One region of the Variovorax sp. HW608 genome, then DNA from elsewhere that is predicted to be linked to it. Evidence: riboswitches for the same ligand, from Rfam matches in the RefSeq annotation. Region 1 holds a riboswitch; the other holds the start of a gene.
What was found. Region 1 has a riboswitch for glycine ahead of VAR608DRAFT_RS15170 (FAD-dependent oxidoreductase). Riboswitches for the same ligand answer to the same signal wherever they lie in the genome.

Region 1 (8,739 bases):
CGGTTGGCGTCGCCCGATTCGTCCTCGGCGGTGTAGGTGGCGCCGGCGAGCTGCGCACGGATGTGGGCCAGCGCGGGTTCGATCGCAACGGCCTCGTCGGCGGAGATCACGCGGCGCTCGCAACCGAGGGCGCGCATCTGCTCGGCCGGCTCGAGCGCGCCGTCGAATTCCTTCTGGTTCGTATAGAAGTGCAGGATCCCTTGCGTGCGCTGCTCGTAGCCGATGCCGGTGTCGCGGCGCAATTGCTGCAGCGTGTCGCGGCTGTAGGTGCCCAGGCGCACGATCTGCTCGATGTTGTGACGGGTGCGCGCCGGGGTGCATTCGCGCAGGAACTGCAATCCCCAGAGCCATTGCCGCACGTCGGCGCGCAGGCGAAAGAGCAGCGGCGCGTCTTCCTTGCCGAGCCATTGCAACACCTTGAGCGGTGCGCTGGGATTGGCCCACGGCTCGGCATGGCTCACCGAGATCTGGCCGCCGTTGGCGAAGCTGGTTTCGGCGGCCGGGGTGGCCTGTCGGTCGATCACGGTCACTTCGTGGCCGAGTTGCTGGAGGTAATAAGCCGAGGTCACGCCGAGCAGGCCGGCGCCGAGAACGATCACGCGCATTTCAGAACCCTTTAAAGGTTGCAGCGCTTGGACGAAACGGAAACCGGTGCCGTGAAAAAAGAAAAGCAACCGGATTGCGTCCAAGTTGCCGCTCCCCCTGTCCTCGGTACCTGAGAGATTCGCCCGTTGCACCCGCAACAGGGCTTGCTCCTTCGGTGCATCACATGGCGTGATGGCTCTCCAGACGGCTCTGACAGTTGATTGCAGTACAGGCTCGTGGCGAGCCGACCTGAGCGTTTATGGGAGTTTGCGCCTTCGGTGGAGCCGCTTTCGCGGCCCGCTCTCCTGCAAGTGCGGCGATTGTAGGGGCTTCGCCGCCGAACGGCTACAAGGGCGTGTTCACCCTTCGAAGACACCCTATAGGCCGCGGAAGGCGAAGTCGAGTTCGGGGCGCAGCCCGCTCACGATGCGCGCGATGGACTTGCCTGCCCCGATCGCGTTGGTCCAGCTCGGGGTGCCGGGCGCGGTGTTGAGGAACAGGTTCGGCAGCCGCGTCTTGCCGATCATCGGCAAGCGGTTGCTGGTGACCGCGTGCATCGCGGTTTCGAGCGACGCGCGGCTCGCATCGCCCACGCCCGGGAACAGGGTCTCGACGCGGCGCAGGATCGCGGCGAAGCGGTCCGAATCGGGCTCGTTCTCCTCGTCGTCGTTGACGCGGACGGTGGAGGTGATGCGCAGGTGGTGCCCATGCGCGTTCTCCAGCCGCCGGATGCGCAGCCTGCCCTGGCGGTCGTGCAGCGACAGGCGGGGCGCGATCGAGAGGTCCTTGACGGGCAGCGTGACCACGTACTCGCGCACGAAGCGCAGCGGCATGTCGATGCCCAGGTGCTCGGCATGCGGCACGCTCGATGCGCCGAGCGCGAGCACATAGGACTGCGCGCGCACGATCACCGGCTCGCCCTGCGGATCCAGAAACTCGACGTGGTCGATGCGGCCGTTGCGCTCCTTCAGCGAGACCACGGTGTGCTTCATCATGAAGCGCACGCCGGCCGCGCGGCAAAGGAAGACGATGCCCGCCGCGAACTGCGCAGGATCACGCGCCGGGTCGTCGGGCGAGTAGGTCGCGCCGGCGAGGCTGTCGGCCATGAGTTGCAGCGAAGGCTCCATGTCGATGGCCTCGCCGGCCGACAGCAGGCGCTCCTCGCAGCCCAGTTCCGACCAATGCGCGTTCCGTTCGATACGCCCCCGGAACACCTCGGCATCGGTGTAGAGGGTCATCTGTCCGGTCGAGCGCGGGCGCGGCGGCATGCCGGACTCGTCGCGCAGCGCATGGGCGCTCTGGCGGCTGTAGACCGCGAGACGGACCAGGTGATCGAGCGGATTGCTCCTGGGCGGCACCACCGCGCGGTCGAGCAGGCTTCCAAAGCGGCGGCGGAGGGCGGTGCGAAGGCGCAACCAGCGTCCCGGGGCAGGCCGCGCCGGCATCGAGGCTGAAGCCGAATCGGTCGATGCCGCGGGCTCGCCGGAAGGGACCCGGCCCCGGGCCTTCGCCGCTGGCGTCGCATGGCGATCGATGACGATCACCTCGTGACCGAGCTGCTGCAGGTAATAGGCCGTCGTGACGCCGTGCAGGCCGGCGCCGAGTACAACCACGCGCATGTCCGATTCCTTTTGGGAGGGCATGAACGGCCGGGGCGAGCACTCACTGTGCGGAGCGTCGGGACCGGGGGTTCAGTTTTTGCCGCTCCCTCTGTCTTCTTTACCTGAGAGATTCATCGGCTGCGGCATGCAGCGGACTTGCTCCTTCGGTGCGCCACGTCGGTGTGGCGTCTCTCCAGTCGGCATGGGTCAATAGAGGGCAGTCTACGAACCGCGCTGCGGTTCACCTTGAGCGTTCATGGGAGGTTGCGCCAACGGTGGGACGGGTGCCGTCCGCTTTTCTGCGGGCTGAATCTTATCGAGGAAACCGGTTTCTGTCTGTGACGGGCCGGGATCAGCCCCGCCGCAGCCGGGTGAATAGCTCGAACTCCCAGTTGCGCATGCCGAGCAGCAGGGTATAGCCCTCGCGCTCTTTCGGCGGCAGCTTCTGGTCGGTCTGGTGCTGCTGCGCGAAGTCCTGCGCGACGCGCTGGAGCCGGTCCAGAAAGGCCGGCGCGAGCGATTTGCTGATCTGCCCGTGCACCAGCAGCAGGCCCTCGGCGGGGCCGTCGAAGCCGCCGCGGTAATAGTCGAGCACCACGTTCTCGCGGAAGAAGTCCATCACCGGCCCGTGCGGGCGCCAGCGGAAGGTCTTGGCGAGCTTCAGGCGATACCGGTTGAGCGGGCGCAGCTCGATGATGCCGATCCGGTCCAGTTGCGCGAGGTAGCCGATGCATTCGGCCTCGCTGATGCGATAGGCCGCCACGATCTGCTCCAGCGTCCACTGGCTCAGCACGCAGATCGCGATCAGGAGCAGCTTCTTGTCCGCGATGACGGCCTTTTCCTGCTCCAGCGTGAGTTCCTTGAGCAGCGGCTGCGAATCCGCCACGCGCCGCGCGAGCTCGGCGAAGTCGATCTTCAGCGTCCGGCAGATCGCATCGACCCGGGTGAGCGGCATGTCGCCCTTGGCGAGCATCCGCTTGACGCTGGATTCGGCCATGTCGAGCGACTTGGCGAGATCCGCGTAGGTCATCCGGGCGTTCTTGAGTTCGTTCTTGAGGGCGACGACCAGGTCGGCGGTGGTGCTCATTGGGTAACCTCCGCGCAGCAGCGCTGCGGTATTCGCCTTGGGGCCGGCGGCTCATGGGCGGCGCCAGGTATTACCGGGCGATACCGGGGGTGGTGAATAAGTGCTCCGTATCGATTCTCGATGCCGTGGAGGGGGTTGGCAACCTAGATTGCGCCCATCGAGTCATCCCTTGGAGTCCGCCATGTCGCTCTCGTTGCTGTCGAATCGCGAACGCTACCTCCTGGCCCTGTTCGCGCTGCTGCTGCTGGCCGCGGTGGTCGGGCCGGCCATTCCCGCCCCCGGCCTTGCCGGGGCGCCGTTCGCGGACGCAGAGGCGTGGGGCCCGGTCCCCAACGCCATGGACGTGCTGAGCAACCTGCCCTTCGCCGCGATCGGCATCTGGGGCTTGCGCTGGCTCCGCTGGCTGGATCGCGCGCACGAGGAAGCGCTGGATGCGGCGGCGGTGCAGCAGACCGGATGGCACCTGCCGGTGAACGCCCTCGATTGCGCCTGGATGTTCTTCGCCGGCCTCGTCCTGACCGCGCTCGGCTCGGCCTTCTATCACCTGCAGCCCGACAGCGTGCGGCTGGCCGCGGATCGTGCCGGCATGGCCGTGGCCTTCGCGGGCCTGATCGGATTCGCGACCTGCGAGCGAGTGAGCGCTCGCGCCGGCTGGCCGGCCGCATGGTTCACGCTGGTCGGCGGATTGCTGGCCACGGCGGTGTGCCACGAGACCGGCAACGCGCTGCCCTGGGCGCTGGTGCAGTTCGGCGGCATGGCACTGATCGTGCTGCTGTCGTTTGCGCGGCCGACCAGCGGCGCCGTCGGACTCCGGCTAGGCTGGGTGGTCTTCTTCTATGCGCTCGCGAAGCTCTTCGAGCTCGCGGACCACGCGATCTTCGAAGCGACCCAGCACCTGATCTCGGGCCACAGCCTCAAGCACCTGACGGCGGCGCTCGCAGCACTGCCCGTGCTGCATGCGCTGCAGACCATCGGACGGCGGACGCTGCGGCACAATCCGGGCGCCGTCACCGTGACGGCTTGAGGAAGCCGCCAACCAGGCATTGCGAATGACAACGACCGCCAACGCATCATCCTCCGCCGTGCACGACGCGCCGGCGCACGCCAACCAGTTCGAACTGCTGGGGCAGCGGCGCTTCGCGCCGTTCTTCTGGACGCAGTTCGCCGGCGCGGCGAACGACAACCTCTTCAAGTTCGCCTTCACCGTGATGGTCACCTACCAGCTCCAGGTGAGCTGGATGCCGCCGGCCATGGCGGGGCTGGTGATCGGCGCGCTCTTCATCCTGCCCTACCTGCTGTTCTCGGCGACCGCCGGACAGCTCACCGACAAGTTCGACAAGCGGAAGACGATCCGCTTCGTCAAGAACATCGAGATCGGGATCATGCTGATCGCCGCCTGGGGCTTCATGCATGCCGATGCCGTCGTGCTGCTGGCCTGCGTCTTCCTGATGGGGCTGCATTCCACGCTGTTCGGACCGGTCAAGTTCGCCTACCTCCCGCAGATGCTCGATCCGCACGAACTCACCGGCGGCAACGGCATGGTCGAGATGGGCACCTTCGTCGCCATCCTGCTCGGCCAGCTTGCCGGCGGCCTGCTGGTCGCGATGCCGCAGATCGGCCACAGCTCGGTGGCGCTGGCCTGCGTGCTGCTCGCGCTGGCGGGGCGCGCGGTGGCGCAGGCGATTCCGGCCGCGCCGGCCACCGATCCGGGGCTCAGGATCAACTGGAACCCGGTCAGCGAAACCTGGCGCAACCTGAGGCTCGCGCACGGCAACATCGTGGTGTTCCGTTCGCTGCTCGGGATTTCGTGGATGTGGTTCTTCGGCGCGACCTTCCTGAGCCTGTTCCCGAGCTTCGCGAAAGAGGTGCTGCATGGCGACGAGCAGGTGGCCTCGCTGCTGCTGGTGGTGTTCTCGGTGGGCATCGGCACCGGTTCGCTGCTGTGCGAGACGCTGAGCCGCCGCCAGGTCGAGATCGGGCTGGTGCCGCTCGGCGCGATCGGCATGAGCGTGTTCGCGATCGACCTCTACTTCGCGTCGCGCGCGCTGCCGGCGCTCGGCGATCTGGGGCTTGGCGCATTCCTGCACCAGTCCGCCCATTGGCGCGTGCTGGCCGATCTCGGCCTGCTGTCGCTCTTCGCGGGGCTCTACAGCGTACCGATGTACGCGCTCATCCAGATGCGCAGCCAGCCGACGCACCGCGCGCGCATCATCGCGGCCAACAACATCCTCAATGCGCTCTTCATGATCGCCAGTGCGGTGATCGCCGGGGCGCTGCTGAAGGCCGGGTTCACGGTCCCGCAGATCTTCCTCGTCACCGGCATCGCGAACGCCGTCGTCGCCTTCTACATCTTCATGCTGGTGCCGGAATACCTGCTGCGCTTCGTGGCCTGGGTGCTGTCGCGCTTCGTCTACCGCTTCGGCGTCAAGGGCGGCGAGCACATCCCCTCCGAGGGCGCCGCGGTGCTGGTCTGCAACCACGTGAGCTTCATCGACGCGGTGCTGCTGATGGCGGCGAGCCCGCGTCCGATCCGCTTCATCATGGACCACCGCATCTTCGCGGTGCCGGTGCTCGGATGGCTGTTCCGCCTGGCGAAGGCCATTCCGATCGCGTCGCAAAAGGAAGAACCGGCTTCCTACGAGGACGCCTTCAGGCAAGCCGTGCAGGTGCTGCGCGAAGGCGATCTGCTGGCGATCTTTCCCGAAGGCGCGATCACGCGCGACGGCCGGTTGCAGCCCTTCAAGGGCGGCGTGATGAAGATCCTCGACGGCGCACGCGCCGAAGGCATCGAGGTGCCGGTCGTGCCCATGGCGCTGACCAATCTGTGGGGCTCCTTCTTCAGCCGCATCGAAGTGCGCGACGGGCAGAACGTCGCAATGGTGCGGCCATTCAGGCGCGGCTATTTCAGCCGCGTGGGACTCAACGTCGGCGACGCGATGCCGTATGCCGAGGTGCAGCCCGATGCGCTCCAGCGGCGCGTGAGCGGACTCATGGGAACATGAGCTTCGCCTGATGCTGCTGCACCCTCGAGCACTTTTGGCCGCTATCACCTGGTTCGGTGACAGCGGCTTTCTCCTGCCCGTGTCCCTGTGGATCACCGCGTGGCTCGGGTTGCCCCCCGCGACGCGCGAGTCGGCAGGGCGCTGGGTGGTCCTCTTCGGTCTCGGCTGCAGCATGATCCTGGCATCGAAGCTCGCGTTCCTCGGCTGGGGCATCGGCATCGCGGCGATCGACTTCACCGGATTCAGCGGCCACACGGCACTGTCGGCCAGCATCTGGCCGGTGGCCGGCTGGCTGGTGACTTCGCGGCAGGATCACCGCGTCCGCGTCACGGCGTCCGCGCTCGGGCTGGCGTTCGCGGCCGCGATCGGCGCCTCGCGCCTCGTGCTCCACGCGCACTCCCCTTCGGAAGTGGCGGCCGGCTTCGTGCTCGGCGGGACGGTGAGCGGGCTGTTCCTGTGGTGGCAGCAGCGTTCGCCGCATCCGCGCCTCAGCTGGATGCTCGTGGTGCTGAGCCTCGCGACGCCGGCGCTCCTGCAGCGTCCGGGTAGCGCGGCACCGACGCAGGATGCGCTCGAGGTCATCGCCATGCGCCTCGCGGGGACCGACCGGGTCTACACCCGCGCCGACCTCCTGGCCCGGCGCAACGGTTCCCCGGGCGGTATCGAATAGAGATACCGAAGGCGCTGGAGGGCGCCACCGGCTCGCTTGTTTGTGCCGCGACGCCGAGGCGAGAACCATCATCCGCGCATCCCCACCTACGAGAACCTGTCATGAAGCGCACCACGAACTTCGGCCCCTACGAGCGCGAATACCGGGCCCGCGTCTCGCGCTCGCGCCGCCTGCTCCGAAACGCGATGCAGATGATCCTGGCGGCGGCCGCGGTCATCCTGGCCGGCGTGTTCCTGTTTCCGCTCAACGCGCACGCCGGCCGGCCGTGCGCAAGCCCTGGTCCAGAATCCGCGAACTTCATTGAAGGAGCGCCATGAGCAAATCCCTGCGTCTGTCCGAAAAGTGGTTTCGCCGCGGCCTCTGGCTGGTGGCGGTGGTTTTCGCGAGCTTCCTGATCGGACTGGGCAGCACCATCGTCGGCGACCTGCCGCGGGTCGAGCACCGGATCGAGCTGGATGATTTCATCGACCGCGCCGCCGCCGAACCGCTGCGCAACACGGTGCGCAACGCGGAGCGTGTCGAACAGGAGGCCGTGCGCGAGCGCGAGCAGGCGGATCTCAAGCTGCTCGCCGCGCGGCAGGCCAGCCGCGCGGCCCGGGAGACCTTCTCGAACTGGCTCGCGACGCGCCACGCGACGGCGCAGCCGGACCAGGACGCCGAGCTCATCGCGCGCACCAAGGCGCTCGACGCGCTCAAGCAGAAGGAGGACGAGGCCGAGCGGGCCGTAGGCGCAGAGCGGCAGATTGCGCTCGACGCGCGCCAGTCGCGCCAGCGCGCCGCGGAGCAGCTCGCGAAGCTGGAGGACGAAGCGCGCACCCGGATGGACGCGGAAAACCGGCGCGTCGAGCTGCGGGTGTTCCTCTATCGCCTCGCGCTCACGCTGCCGCTGCTGGTGATCGCGGGCTGGCTCTTTGCGAAGAAGCGCAAGAGCACCTGGTGGCCCTTCGTCTGGGGCTTCATCTTCTTCGCGCTGTTCGCGTTCTTCGTCGAGCTCGTCCCCTACCTGCCGAGCTACGGCGGCTACGTGCGCTATGCGGTGGGCATCCTGATCACGGTGCTGGTGGGGCGCTATGCGATCGTCGCGCTCAACCGCTATCTCGAGCGCCAGAAGGCCGCGGAATCACAGCCCGACACGGTGCGCCGCAACGACCTCGGCTACGACACCGCGCTCGCGCGGCTCGCCAAGGGCGTGTGCCCGGGCTGCGAGCGGCCGGTGGATCTCAAGAACACGGAGATCGATTTCTGCCCGCACTGCGGCATCGGCCTGTTCGACCACTGCCCCGCCTGCAAGACGCGCAAGAGCGCCTTCGCGCGCTTCTGCCACGCCTGCGGCACCGGCGCGGCGGCAGCTGCGCCGCGCGATCCCTCCTTGCCTCAGGTCCAGCCGGCGTCCACCACGTAGTCCTGCGCGGTGCACATCTTCGAATCGTCGGCGGCGAGAAAGAGCGCCATGGCGGCAATGTCCTCGGCCATCACGCGGCCGGGCAGGCACTGCGCGGCGTCGATCTCGGCGTGGGACTCGGGCTTGACCCACAGCTTGAGCTGGCGTTCGGTCATCACCCAGCCGGGCACGAGCGAGTTGACGCGGATGTTCTGTTTGCCGAGGTCGCGCGCCAGGGCTCGCGTGAGCCCGCGCGCGGCCGACTTGCAGGCCTGGTAGACCGGGTAGCCGCGGCCCTTGATCATCCAGCTCACCGAGCCGAAGTTGATGATCGAACCGCCGCCGGATGAGCGCATGTCCTCGGCCACGGCCTGCGCGGCGAAGAACTGGTGCTTGAAGTTGATCGCGGTCAT
Region 2 (8,739 bases), 3.5 Mb from region 1:
GCCGGGCCAGTGCCGGCATCGGCCCGGCGCACGACACGCTGTAGGAAAAGGCCTCGGACTCCGACGAACGCCCACTGGCGCGCCCGGCGCCCCGGCCGATACACTCGATCGATGAAGCCGCTGCGCCGCGTCTGGTTCACCGCCCTCGCCTGCCTGGGTTTCCTGTGGGGCGCCGCACCGTCGCACGCCCAGCAGGACACCCTGCGCGTCGGCTCCAAGCGGTTCACCGAGTCGTACATCCTCGCCGAGGTCCTGGCGCAGACCGCCGCGCCGCAGCTGCCGGCCCCGCCGGTGGTGCGGCAGGGGCTGGGCAATACCGCCATCGTCTACGAGGCGCTGAACTCCGGCGGCATCGACCTCTATGCCGAATACACCGGGACCATCGCGCTGGAGATCCTCAAGGGCAACGGATCGATGACGCTCGAGCAGATGAACGCCGCGCTGCGCCCGCTCGGCCTGGGCGCGGCGATCCCGCTGGGCTTCAACGACGGCTACGCGCTCGCGATGCGCGCGGCGGACGCGGACCGGCTTTCCATCCGCCGCCTCAGCGATCTGGCGAACCACCCCGAACTGAAGCTGGGCCTGTCGAACGAGTTCATCGGCCGCGCCGACGGCTGGCAGGGGCTGGCCGAACGCTATGGCTTCAAGCAGACGCCGACCGGCCTCGACCACGGCCTGGCCTACGACGCCATCGCCGCCAAGCAGATCGACGTGATGGACATCTACACCACCGACGCCAAGATCGACCGTCTCGGCCTGCGCGTGCTGGAGGACGACCGGCGCTACTTCCCCCGCTACGACGCGGTGGTGCTCTACCGGCTCGACCTGCCCGGGCGCTGGCCCGCGGCGTGGGCGGCCTTGCAGAAGCTCGAAGGCCGCATCGACGAGCGCGCGATGATCGCGATGAATGCGCGCGCCGAACTGAACGGCGTGGGCTTCGATGCCATCGGGCGCGATTTCCTCGCGCAAGGCAAGGCACAGGCGCCCGCCGGCGCGGCGGCATCCGGGGACGCGGCCGCGCGCGGCTTCACCGCCAAGCTGTTCGGCCCCGACCTCGGCCGCCTCGCACGCCAGCACCTGCTGCTGGTCGCGCTCTCGGTCGGGCTCGCGATCCTGATCGCGGTGCCGCTCGGCATCCTGGTGTTTCCGCATCTGCGCGCCCGCGCGGTGGTGCTCGGGCTCACCGGCCTCTTGCAGACCATTCCGTCGCTCGCGCTGCTGGCGATCCTGATTTCGCTGGTCGGCGTGATCGGCACCCTGCCCGCGCTGATCGCCCTCACCCTCTATTCGCTGCTGCCGATCATGCGCAACACGGTCACCGGGCTGGCCGAAGTCCCGTCCGGGCTGCGCATGGCCGGCACCGCGCTCGGCATGAGCGCCGGGCAAAGCCTGCGGCTGGTGCAACTGCCACTGGCGCTGCCCACCATCCTGGCCGGCGTGCGGACCGCGACCACCATCGCGATCGGCACCGCGACCATCGCCGCCTTCATCGGCGCGGGCGGCTTCGGCGAGCGGATCGTGACCGGCCTCGCGCTCAACGACCGGCAACTGCTCGCCGCCGGCGCCATTCCGGCGGCGGCACTGGCGCTGCTGAGCGAAGCGTTCTTCGAATTCGTCGAATACATCACGCGGCGGCGGGACTGAGCCCCGGGGCTTCACGAGGCTGTCACGCGGCGGCTCGATGCTGCTGCGTTCTGTTTCGAATCCGCCAGTCCCCATGTTTCTCATCAAGACCGACAAGGCTCGCCAGGAACTCCAACCCGGCCGTCGAACGCTGGGCCAGCGCGAGCGCGCGCTGCTGCTGATGTCGGATGGACAACGCTCGCTCACCGATTTCGGCGAACTCTTCGGCGGCCGCGATGAAGCCGGGCGCGTGGTCTCGCATCTGCTGCAGGAAGGCTATCTGCGCCGCCGCGATGCCGAGCCCGCGCCGGCGTCCATGTCCGAATCCATGTCCGAATCCATGGCCGAAATCAAGGCCGGGGCCGAGCCGGAGTCCGCCGCCATTGCGGACACCTTCGACGGCAAGCGTTCGCTCGCCACCACGCGCATGTTCCTCTTCGACCTGTGCGAACGCATGTTCGTGCGGCGGGACCCGGTGCTGGCCGAGCAGTTCCGCGAGATGCTGCGCGAATCGCGCGATCGCGAGACCATGCTGACCGTCGCATCCGCCATGCTCGAGGAGGTCGAAAAGCTCGCCGGCGCCGAGCGCGCGGTGTCGATTCGCGAGCGCATCGACAAGCTGCTTCCGGCACAGCAGCTTCACTGAATTCGAGAGCGACCGGTCCGGCGATCCCTTACACTCGCCGGGTCAGGAGAGAGCCCCGCCAGGCGGGGCCGCCGAAGGCGCAGGTCCCCGTGTTGCAAGGGGCCCGAACGCTCAGGCAAAAGGACTGACGAAGCGCCCTCTTCCGGGCGTTTCCTTGCTGGAGAGAGACGGCCCGCCCCGCACCGACGGAATGGCGGAATCGTCCACCGAAGGAGCAAACCCCGATCGTGGGGTGAATCTCTCAGGTAAAGCGGACAGCAGGGGTGGCCCATGGCTCCGGTCATGGATCCGGACTGCCCCTTTGCCTTTGGAGAACGCCTTGGCTTCCGCATCGACCGACGAACTTCTGAAGACCCCGCTCCACGCCCTGCACGTGGAGCTCGGCGCGCGCATGGTGCCTTTCGCGGGCTATTCGATGCCCGTGCAGTACCCGGGCGGCCTCATGGCCGAGCACAAGCACACCCGCGAAGCCGCCGGCCTGTTCGACATTTCCCACATGGGCCAGCTGCGGCTGGTCGGCCCCGACGCGGCGGCCGCCTTCGAGACCCTGATGCCGGTCGACGTGGCCGGTCTCGCGCCGGGCAAGCAGCGCTACGGCCTGCTGCTGAACGACGACGGCGGCATCCTCGACGACCTGATGTTCTTCAACGAAGGCCAGGATTCGTGGTTCGTGGTGGTCAACGGCGCCTGCAAGCAGGCCGACATCGCGCACATCAGCGCGAAGATCGGCAAGCGCTGCCAGGTCATTCCGATGCCCGACCACGCATTGCTCGCGCTGCAGGGGCCGCAGGCGGCATCCACGCTCGCACGGCTGTCGCCCGGCATCGAGCAGTTCGTCTTCATGACCGGCGGCGCGGTGCGCATCGGCGGCATCGCGGCCTTCGCCACGCGCAGCGGCTACACCGGTGAGGACGGCTTCGAGATCTCCGTCGCCGCGGCCGACGCCGAGCGGCTCGCGCGGCTGCTGCTCGCACAGCCCGAAGTCAAACCCATCGGTCTCGGCGCACGCAATTCGCTGCGGCTCGAAGCCGGCCTCTGCCTCTACGGCAACGACATCGACGAGACCACCACGCCGGTCGAAGCCGCGCTCGGCTGGGCGATGCAGAAAGTCCGCCGCACGGGCGGCGCGCGCGAAGGCGGCTTCCCGGGCGCCGCGAAGATCCTCGCGCAGCTCACCGCATCGAACGGCACGGCCGGCCATCTCGACCACCACACGCTCGTGCGCAAGCGCGTGGGCCTCGTCGCACTGGAGCGCATCCCGGTGCGCGACGGCACGCTGCTCGAATCCTTCGAAGGCGCAGCCATCGGCCATGTCACGAGCGGCCTGCTCGGTCCGACGGTCGACCGGCCGATCGCCATGGGCTACGTCGCGCTCGCCTATGCCGAGCCGGGCACCCGCATCCAGGCCATCGTTCGGGGCAAGCCGGTGCCGATGGAAGTCAGCACCATGCCTTTCGTTCCCGCGCGCTACTACCGGGGCTGAAGCCCCACGCCTTCACCCGTCTTTTCATCAAGGAGCTTTGTTCATGACCACCAAGTACACCAAGGATCACGAGTGGGTCCGCACCGAGTCGGATGCGGCGCTCGTCACCGTCGGCATCACTGTCCACGCACAGGATGCGCTCGGCGACGTGGTCTTCGTCGATCTGCCGGAGGTGGGCCAGTCCTTCGCCCAGGGCGAGGTGGCCGGTGTGGTCGAGTCGGTGAAGGCGGCGGCGGACGTGTTCATGCCCGTTGCCGGCGAAATCACCGAAGTCAACGAAGCGCTGCGCGCCGATCCGTCGCTGGCCAACAGCGCGCCGATGGAAGGCGGCTGGTTCTTCAAGGCACGTGTGAGCGATCCGGCAGAGCTCGATGCGCTGCTCGACGAAACCGCCTACGAGAAGTTCTCCTCCGAAGCCTGAGCCGCTCCGCACCTTTTTTCCGATCTCCACATGTCGACGCCCGTCCTTCCCCTCACCCCCTCGCTCGGCGATCTCGAGAACGCCGATGAATTCATCGCCCGCCACATCGGGATCGAAGCCCAGGACGAAGCGCGCATGCTGCCGGCCATCGGTTCCGCCACGCGTGCCGAACTGATCGACGGCATCGTGCCGCCGGCCATCCGGCGCGCCAGGCCGATGCGGCTGCCGGCCGCGATCACCGAAGCGGAGGCACTGGCCGAACTCAAGGCCATCGCGGCGAAGAACAAGGTCGCGAAGAGCTACATCGGCCAGGGCTACTACGGCACGCACACGCCGGGCGTGATCCTGCGCAACGTGCTGGAGAACCCGGCCTGGTACACCGCCTACACGCCCTACCAGGCCGAGATCTCGCAGGGCCGGATGGAAGCGCTGGTCAACTTCCAGACGATGGTGTGCGACCTCACCGGGATGGCGATCGCCAACGCGTCGATGCTCGACGAAGCGACCGCCGCGGCCGAGGCGATGACGCTCGCGCGCCGCAGCGTGAAGAGCAAGAGCAACGTCTTCCTGGTCTCGGGCGACTGCCATCCGCAGACCATCGAAGTCATCAAGACGCGCGCCGCGCCGCTCGGCATCGAGGTGCGCGTGAGCACGGTGTCCGAGACGCTGCCGCACCTGATGGCGAGCTGCGAATTCTTCGGCGTGCTCGCGCAGTACCCGGCCACCACGGGCCATGTGCACGACCTGCGGCCGCTTGCCGGCCACGCGCATCAGTTCGACGCGGCCTTCTGCGTCGCGGCCGACCTGCTCGCGCTCACGATGCTGACGCCGCCGGGCGAATGGGACGCCGACATCGTCTGCGGCACCACGCAGCGCTTGGGCATGCCGATGGGCAACGGCGGCCCGCATGCGGCTTACCTGGCCTGTCGCGACGACTTCAAGCGCTCGCTGCCGGGCCGCATCGTCGGCGTCAGCATCGATACGCATGGCGCGCCGGCCTTGCGGCTCGCGCTGCAGACGCGCGAGCAGCACATCCGCCGCGAGAAAGCCACGTCGAACATCTGCACCGCGCAGGTGCTGCCGGCGGTAATCGCGAGCATGTACGCCGTCTATCACGGCCCCGAAGGCCTCAAGCGCATCGCCCAGCGCGTGGCCGCGCTGACCGCCGTGCTCGCGCAAGGGCTCGAACAGATGGGCCGCGAGCTGGTCAACACCACCGCCTTCGACACGCTCACCGTCAAGACCGGCGATGACACCGCGAAGATCGTCGAGCGCGCCGAAGCGGCCAGCATCAACCTCGGGCAGCGCGTGCAGAACCACCTGGGCATCTCGCTCGACGAGACCACCACGCGCGCCGACATCGAGACGCTGTGGGCGCTCTTCGTGCCGGCCGGCACGCCGATGCCGCGCTTCGAGGAACTGGCCGCCCGCGTGAGCTCGCGCATCCCCGAGGACCTGCGGCGCAGCTCGGCGTTCCTCACGCATCCGGTCTTCAACACGCACAAGAGCGAGACCGCGATGCTGCGCTACATCCGCAGCCTCGGCGACAAGGACCTCGCGCTCGACCGCAGCATGATCCCGCTCGGCAGCTGCACGATGAAGCTCAACGCGACCAGCGAGATGATCCCCATCACCTGGCCCGAATTCGCGAACATCCATCCCTTCGCACCGGCCGGGCAGCGCCTGGGTTACGACCAGCTCGACAAGCAGTTGCGCGCCTGGCTGTGCGAAGCCACCGGCTACGCCGGCATCAGCCTGCAGCCCAACGCGGGCTCGCAGGGCGAATACGCGGGCCTGCTCGCGATCAAGGCGTTTCACGAAGCGAAGGGACAAGGCCATCGCAACGTCTGCCTGATCCCGTTCTCGGCGCACGGCACCAACCCCGCGAGTGCGCACATGGTCGGCATGAAGGTGGTGGTCACCGCCTGCGACGCCGAAGGCAACGTGGACATCGACGACCTCAAGCGCGCCTGCGAGACGCACAGCGACAAGCTGGCCGCGGTGATGATCACCTACCCCAGCACCCACGGCGTGTTCGAGACGCGCGTCAAGGAGCTGTGCGAGATCGTCCATGCCCACGGCGGCCGCGTGTATGTCGATGGCGCCAACATGAATGCGCTGGTCGGCATCGCCGCACCGGGCGAATTCGGCGGCGACGTGAGCCACCTGAACCTGCACAAGACCTTCTGCATCCCGCACGGCGGCGGCGGGCCGGGCGTGGGTCCGGTGTGCGTCGTGGAAGACCTCGTGCCCTATCTGCCGGGCCACGCGACCGGCGGCATCGCCTCGAGTGGCGTGGGCGCGGTGTCGGCTGCACCGCTGGGCAACGCGGCGGTGCTGCCGATCAGCTGGATGTACTGCCGCATGATGGGCGCGGCCGGCCTCCAGGCCGCGACCGAAACCGCGATCCTGAGCGCCAACTACATCAGTGCGCGCCTCAAGGACCACTATCCGACGCTCTATTCGAGCCCCAACGGCCACGTGGCGCACGAGTGCATCCTCGATCTGCGCCCGCTGAAGGACGCCAGCGGCGTGACCGCCGAGGACGTCGCCAAGCGGCTCATCGACTACGGCTTCCACGCGCCGACGCTGAGCTTCCCGGTGCCGGGCACGCTGATGGTCGAGCCGACCGAGAGCGAGCCTCTGGCCGAACTCGACCGCTTCATCGACGCGATGATCGCGATCCGCGGCGAGATCCGGCGCATCGAGGAAGGTGTCTGGCCGAAGGACGACAACCCGCTCAAGAACGCGCCCCATACCGCCGAGAGCCTGCTCTCGACCGAATGGACGCGGCCCTACTCGCGCGAGCTGGCGGCCTTCCCCCTCGCAACGCTCAAGACCGCCAAGTATTGGCCGCCGATCGGCCGCGTCGACAACGTCTGGGGTGACCGCAACCTGTTCTGCAGTTGCGTGCCGGTCGCGGAACTGGCGGCGAGTGCTTCGACCGAGTAGGTCCGGCTACTGAGCCTACCACCAGCGCTGCTGCTGTCTGCCGCCGTGGATGTTGCCGGCGACACCGCCGGCCACGCCACCGATCGCCGCGCCGGTCCAGGCATCGCCTCCGGCAATGGCGGCGATGCCGGCGCCCGCCGCCGCGCCCATGGCCGCGCCGCTCACCGTGCCCTGCTGCTGCGGGCTCATGTCCGTGCAGCCGGCTGCCAAGGCGAGCGCCGCTGCGGCGAGGAGCCAGTTCATCCGTTTCATGATCGGCTTCCTTTCACTTCTTCTGCAGGCCGGGCACGGCCATTTCGAACCAGATGATGTCCAGCACCGGGCGCTTCAGGCCCGCGGGGTTCGCGGCATACCAGCCGTCCACGCCCTGGCGCACGCTGTCGAGGGACTGGCCCTGCATGCCCTTCGAGAGCCGCGGCACGAAGCTCTGGGCATCGGTCGGCTGGTTCCTCCCGTAATAGGCCATCTCCACCTGGACCATGTTCGCGAGCCCGACGAGATAGGCCTTCTTCACTGCCTCGCTCGATGTAGTCCACTGCTCGCCGGTGACGATCGGCACCTCGGCCGCCTTGGCCGGGACCCATGTCAATGCCAGCGCCGTGCAGGCCGCGGACAAAATCGTTCGCATTTGCAGTTTGGATGACATTACGTTCTCCGCTGTTGATGCGCGATCGATCCTGCGCTGTGCCGTCAAGACGTGTCAAGCGCGTCGAAGTTTCAATCAACCACTGCGAGTGCGCGCTCTCTTGATCGAGGAGGACAATGTTCCTCATGCGCGTATCGCTGATCCTTGCGGCTGCTCTCATGGCGTTCGGCCTCCCCGCCGGCGCCGAGGTGATCCGCTGCGCCGACGCGGCGGGCAACGTGAGCTATACCGACGGCACATGCCCGCAGGGCGCGCGCAAGGTCGCGCGCGTCACGACGACCGACCCCATCTCGATCGTGGGCGGCGAACGGGAGCCCGCGCCCGTTGTTCGCAGCGCCGCGCCGGATCATGATTCGAGCATCGCGGCAGCGCCGCCGCCGACACCTTCGGGCCCCATCATCATCGACGGCCGCCGCACCGGCAGCGGCGCCGCGGGCCGGTCCGACGAATCGCGCTGGAGCGATCGCGGCGAAGACCCGATGTGGATCGACGACGGCTACTATTTCAGCCCCGGCGTCAACCGCCCGCCGGGCCGCCCGCGCGACATGCGGCCGCGCATCACCCAATGCGGCGACCGCACCTGCAAGGACGTGCAGGGCAACCATTGGGACCGCAACACCGGCCAGCTCGATCGCTACCGCAGCATCGACGGCAGAACTTGCCGGCCGGTCGGCACCACGACGGTCTGCAATTGAGCACCGCAACGCGGCGCAAACACTTGTTACACAACGGGCCGCCGAGGCTGTCGATTTCGCGCGTCCCCCTTCGACGTACAAACAGAGGCTCGGAACAATGAGCCGGCCGCACCGGCCGGTGCCGAACTCGCAACCGACCCAAGTCACAGGAGCAACGACATGCGATTCATGGTGATAGTGAAGGCCAACAAGGACTCCGAGGCCGGCGTGATGCCAACCGAAGAGATGCTGACCGCGATGGGCAAGTACAACGAGGAACTGGTCAAGGCGGGC

Region 2: it holds a riboswitch for glycine, as region 1 does, so the genes downstream of both, gcvT (glycine cleavage system aminomethyltransferase GcvT) here and VAR608DRAFT_RS15170 (FAD-dependent oxidoreductase) in region 1, are expected to answer to the same signal.

The regions. Positions count from the first base shown of each region.
Region 1 covers NZ_LT607803.1:3,239,165-3,247,903, reverse strand. The annotation lists gene VAR608DRAFT_RS15175 (D-amino acid dehydrogenase) at 1-605, opposite strand, end outside; glycine riboswitch at 693-799, opposite strand; glycine riboswitch at 800-903, opposite strand; gene VAR608DRAFT_RS15170 (FAD-dependent oxidoreductase) at 963-2,204, opposite strand; glycine riboswitch at 2,286-2,393, opposite strand; gene VAR608DRAFT_RS15165 (helix-turn-helix domain-containing protein) at 2,539-3,273, opposite strand; gene VAR608DRAFT_RS15160 (hypothetical protein) at 3,455-4,297, shown strand; gene VAR608DRAFT_RS15155 (MFS transporter) at 4,323-6,275, shown strand; gene VAR608DRAFT_RS15150 (phosphatase PAP2 family protein) at 6,310-6,945, shown strand; gene VAR608DRAFT_RS15145 (hypothetical protein) at 7,047-7,262, shown strand; gene VAR608DRAFT_RS15140 (double zinc ribbon domain-containing protein) at 7,259-8,347, shown strand; gene VAR608DRAFT_RS15135 (SDR family NAD(P)-dependent oxidoreductase) at 8,320-8,739, opposite strand, start outside.
Region 2 covers NZ_LT607803.1:6,696,916-6,705,654, forward strand. The annotation lists gene VAR608DRAFT_RS31745 (ABC transporter permease/substrate-binding protein) at 112-1,644, shown strand; gene VAR608DRAFT_RS31750 (hypothetical protein) at 1,718-2,269, shown strand; glycine riboswitch at 2,311-2,398, shown strand; glycine riboswitch at 2,417-2,537, shown strand; gene gcvT (glycine cleavage system aminomethyltransferase GcvT) at 2,589-3,752, shown strand; gene gcvH (glycine cleavage system protein GcvH) at 3,796-4,173, shown strand; gene gcvP (aminomethyl-transferring glycine dehydrogenase) at 4,204-7,125, shown strand; gene VAR608DRAFT_RS31770 (glycine zipper domain-containing protein) at 7,141-7,377, opposite strand; gene VAR608DRAFT_RS31775 (hypothetical protein) at 7,391-7,753, opposite strand; gene VAR608DRAFT_RS31780 (DUF4124 domain-containing protein) at 7,897-8,466, shown strand; gene VAR608DRAFT_RS31785 (YciI family protein) at 8,626-8,739, shown strand, end outside.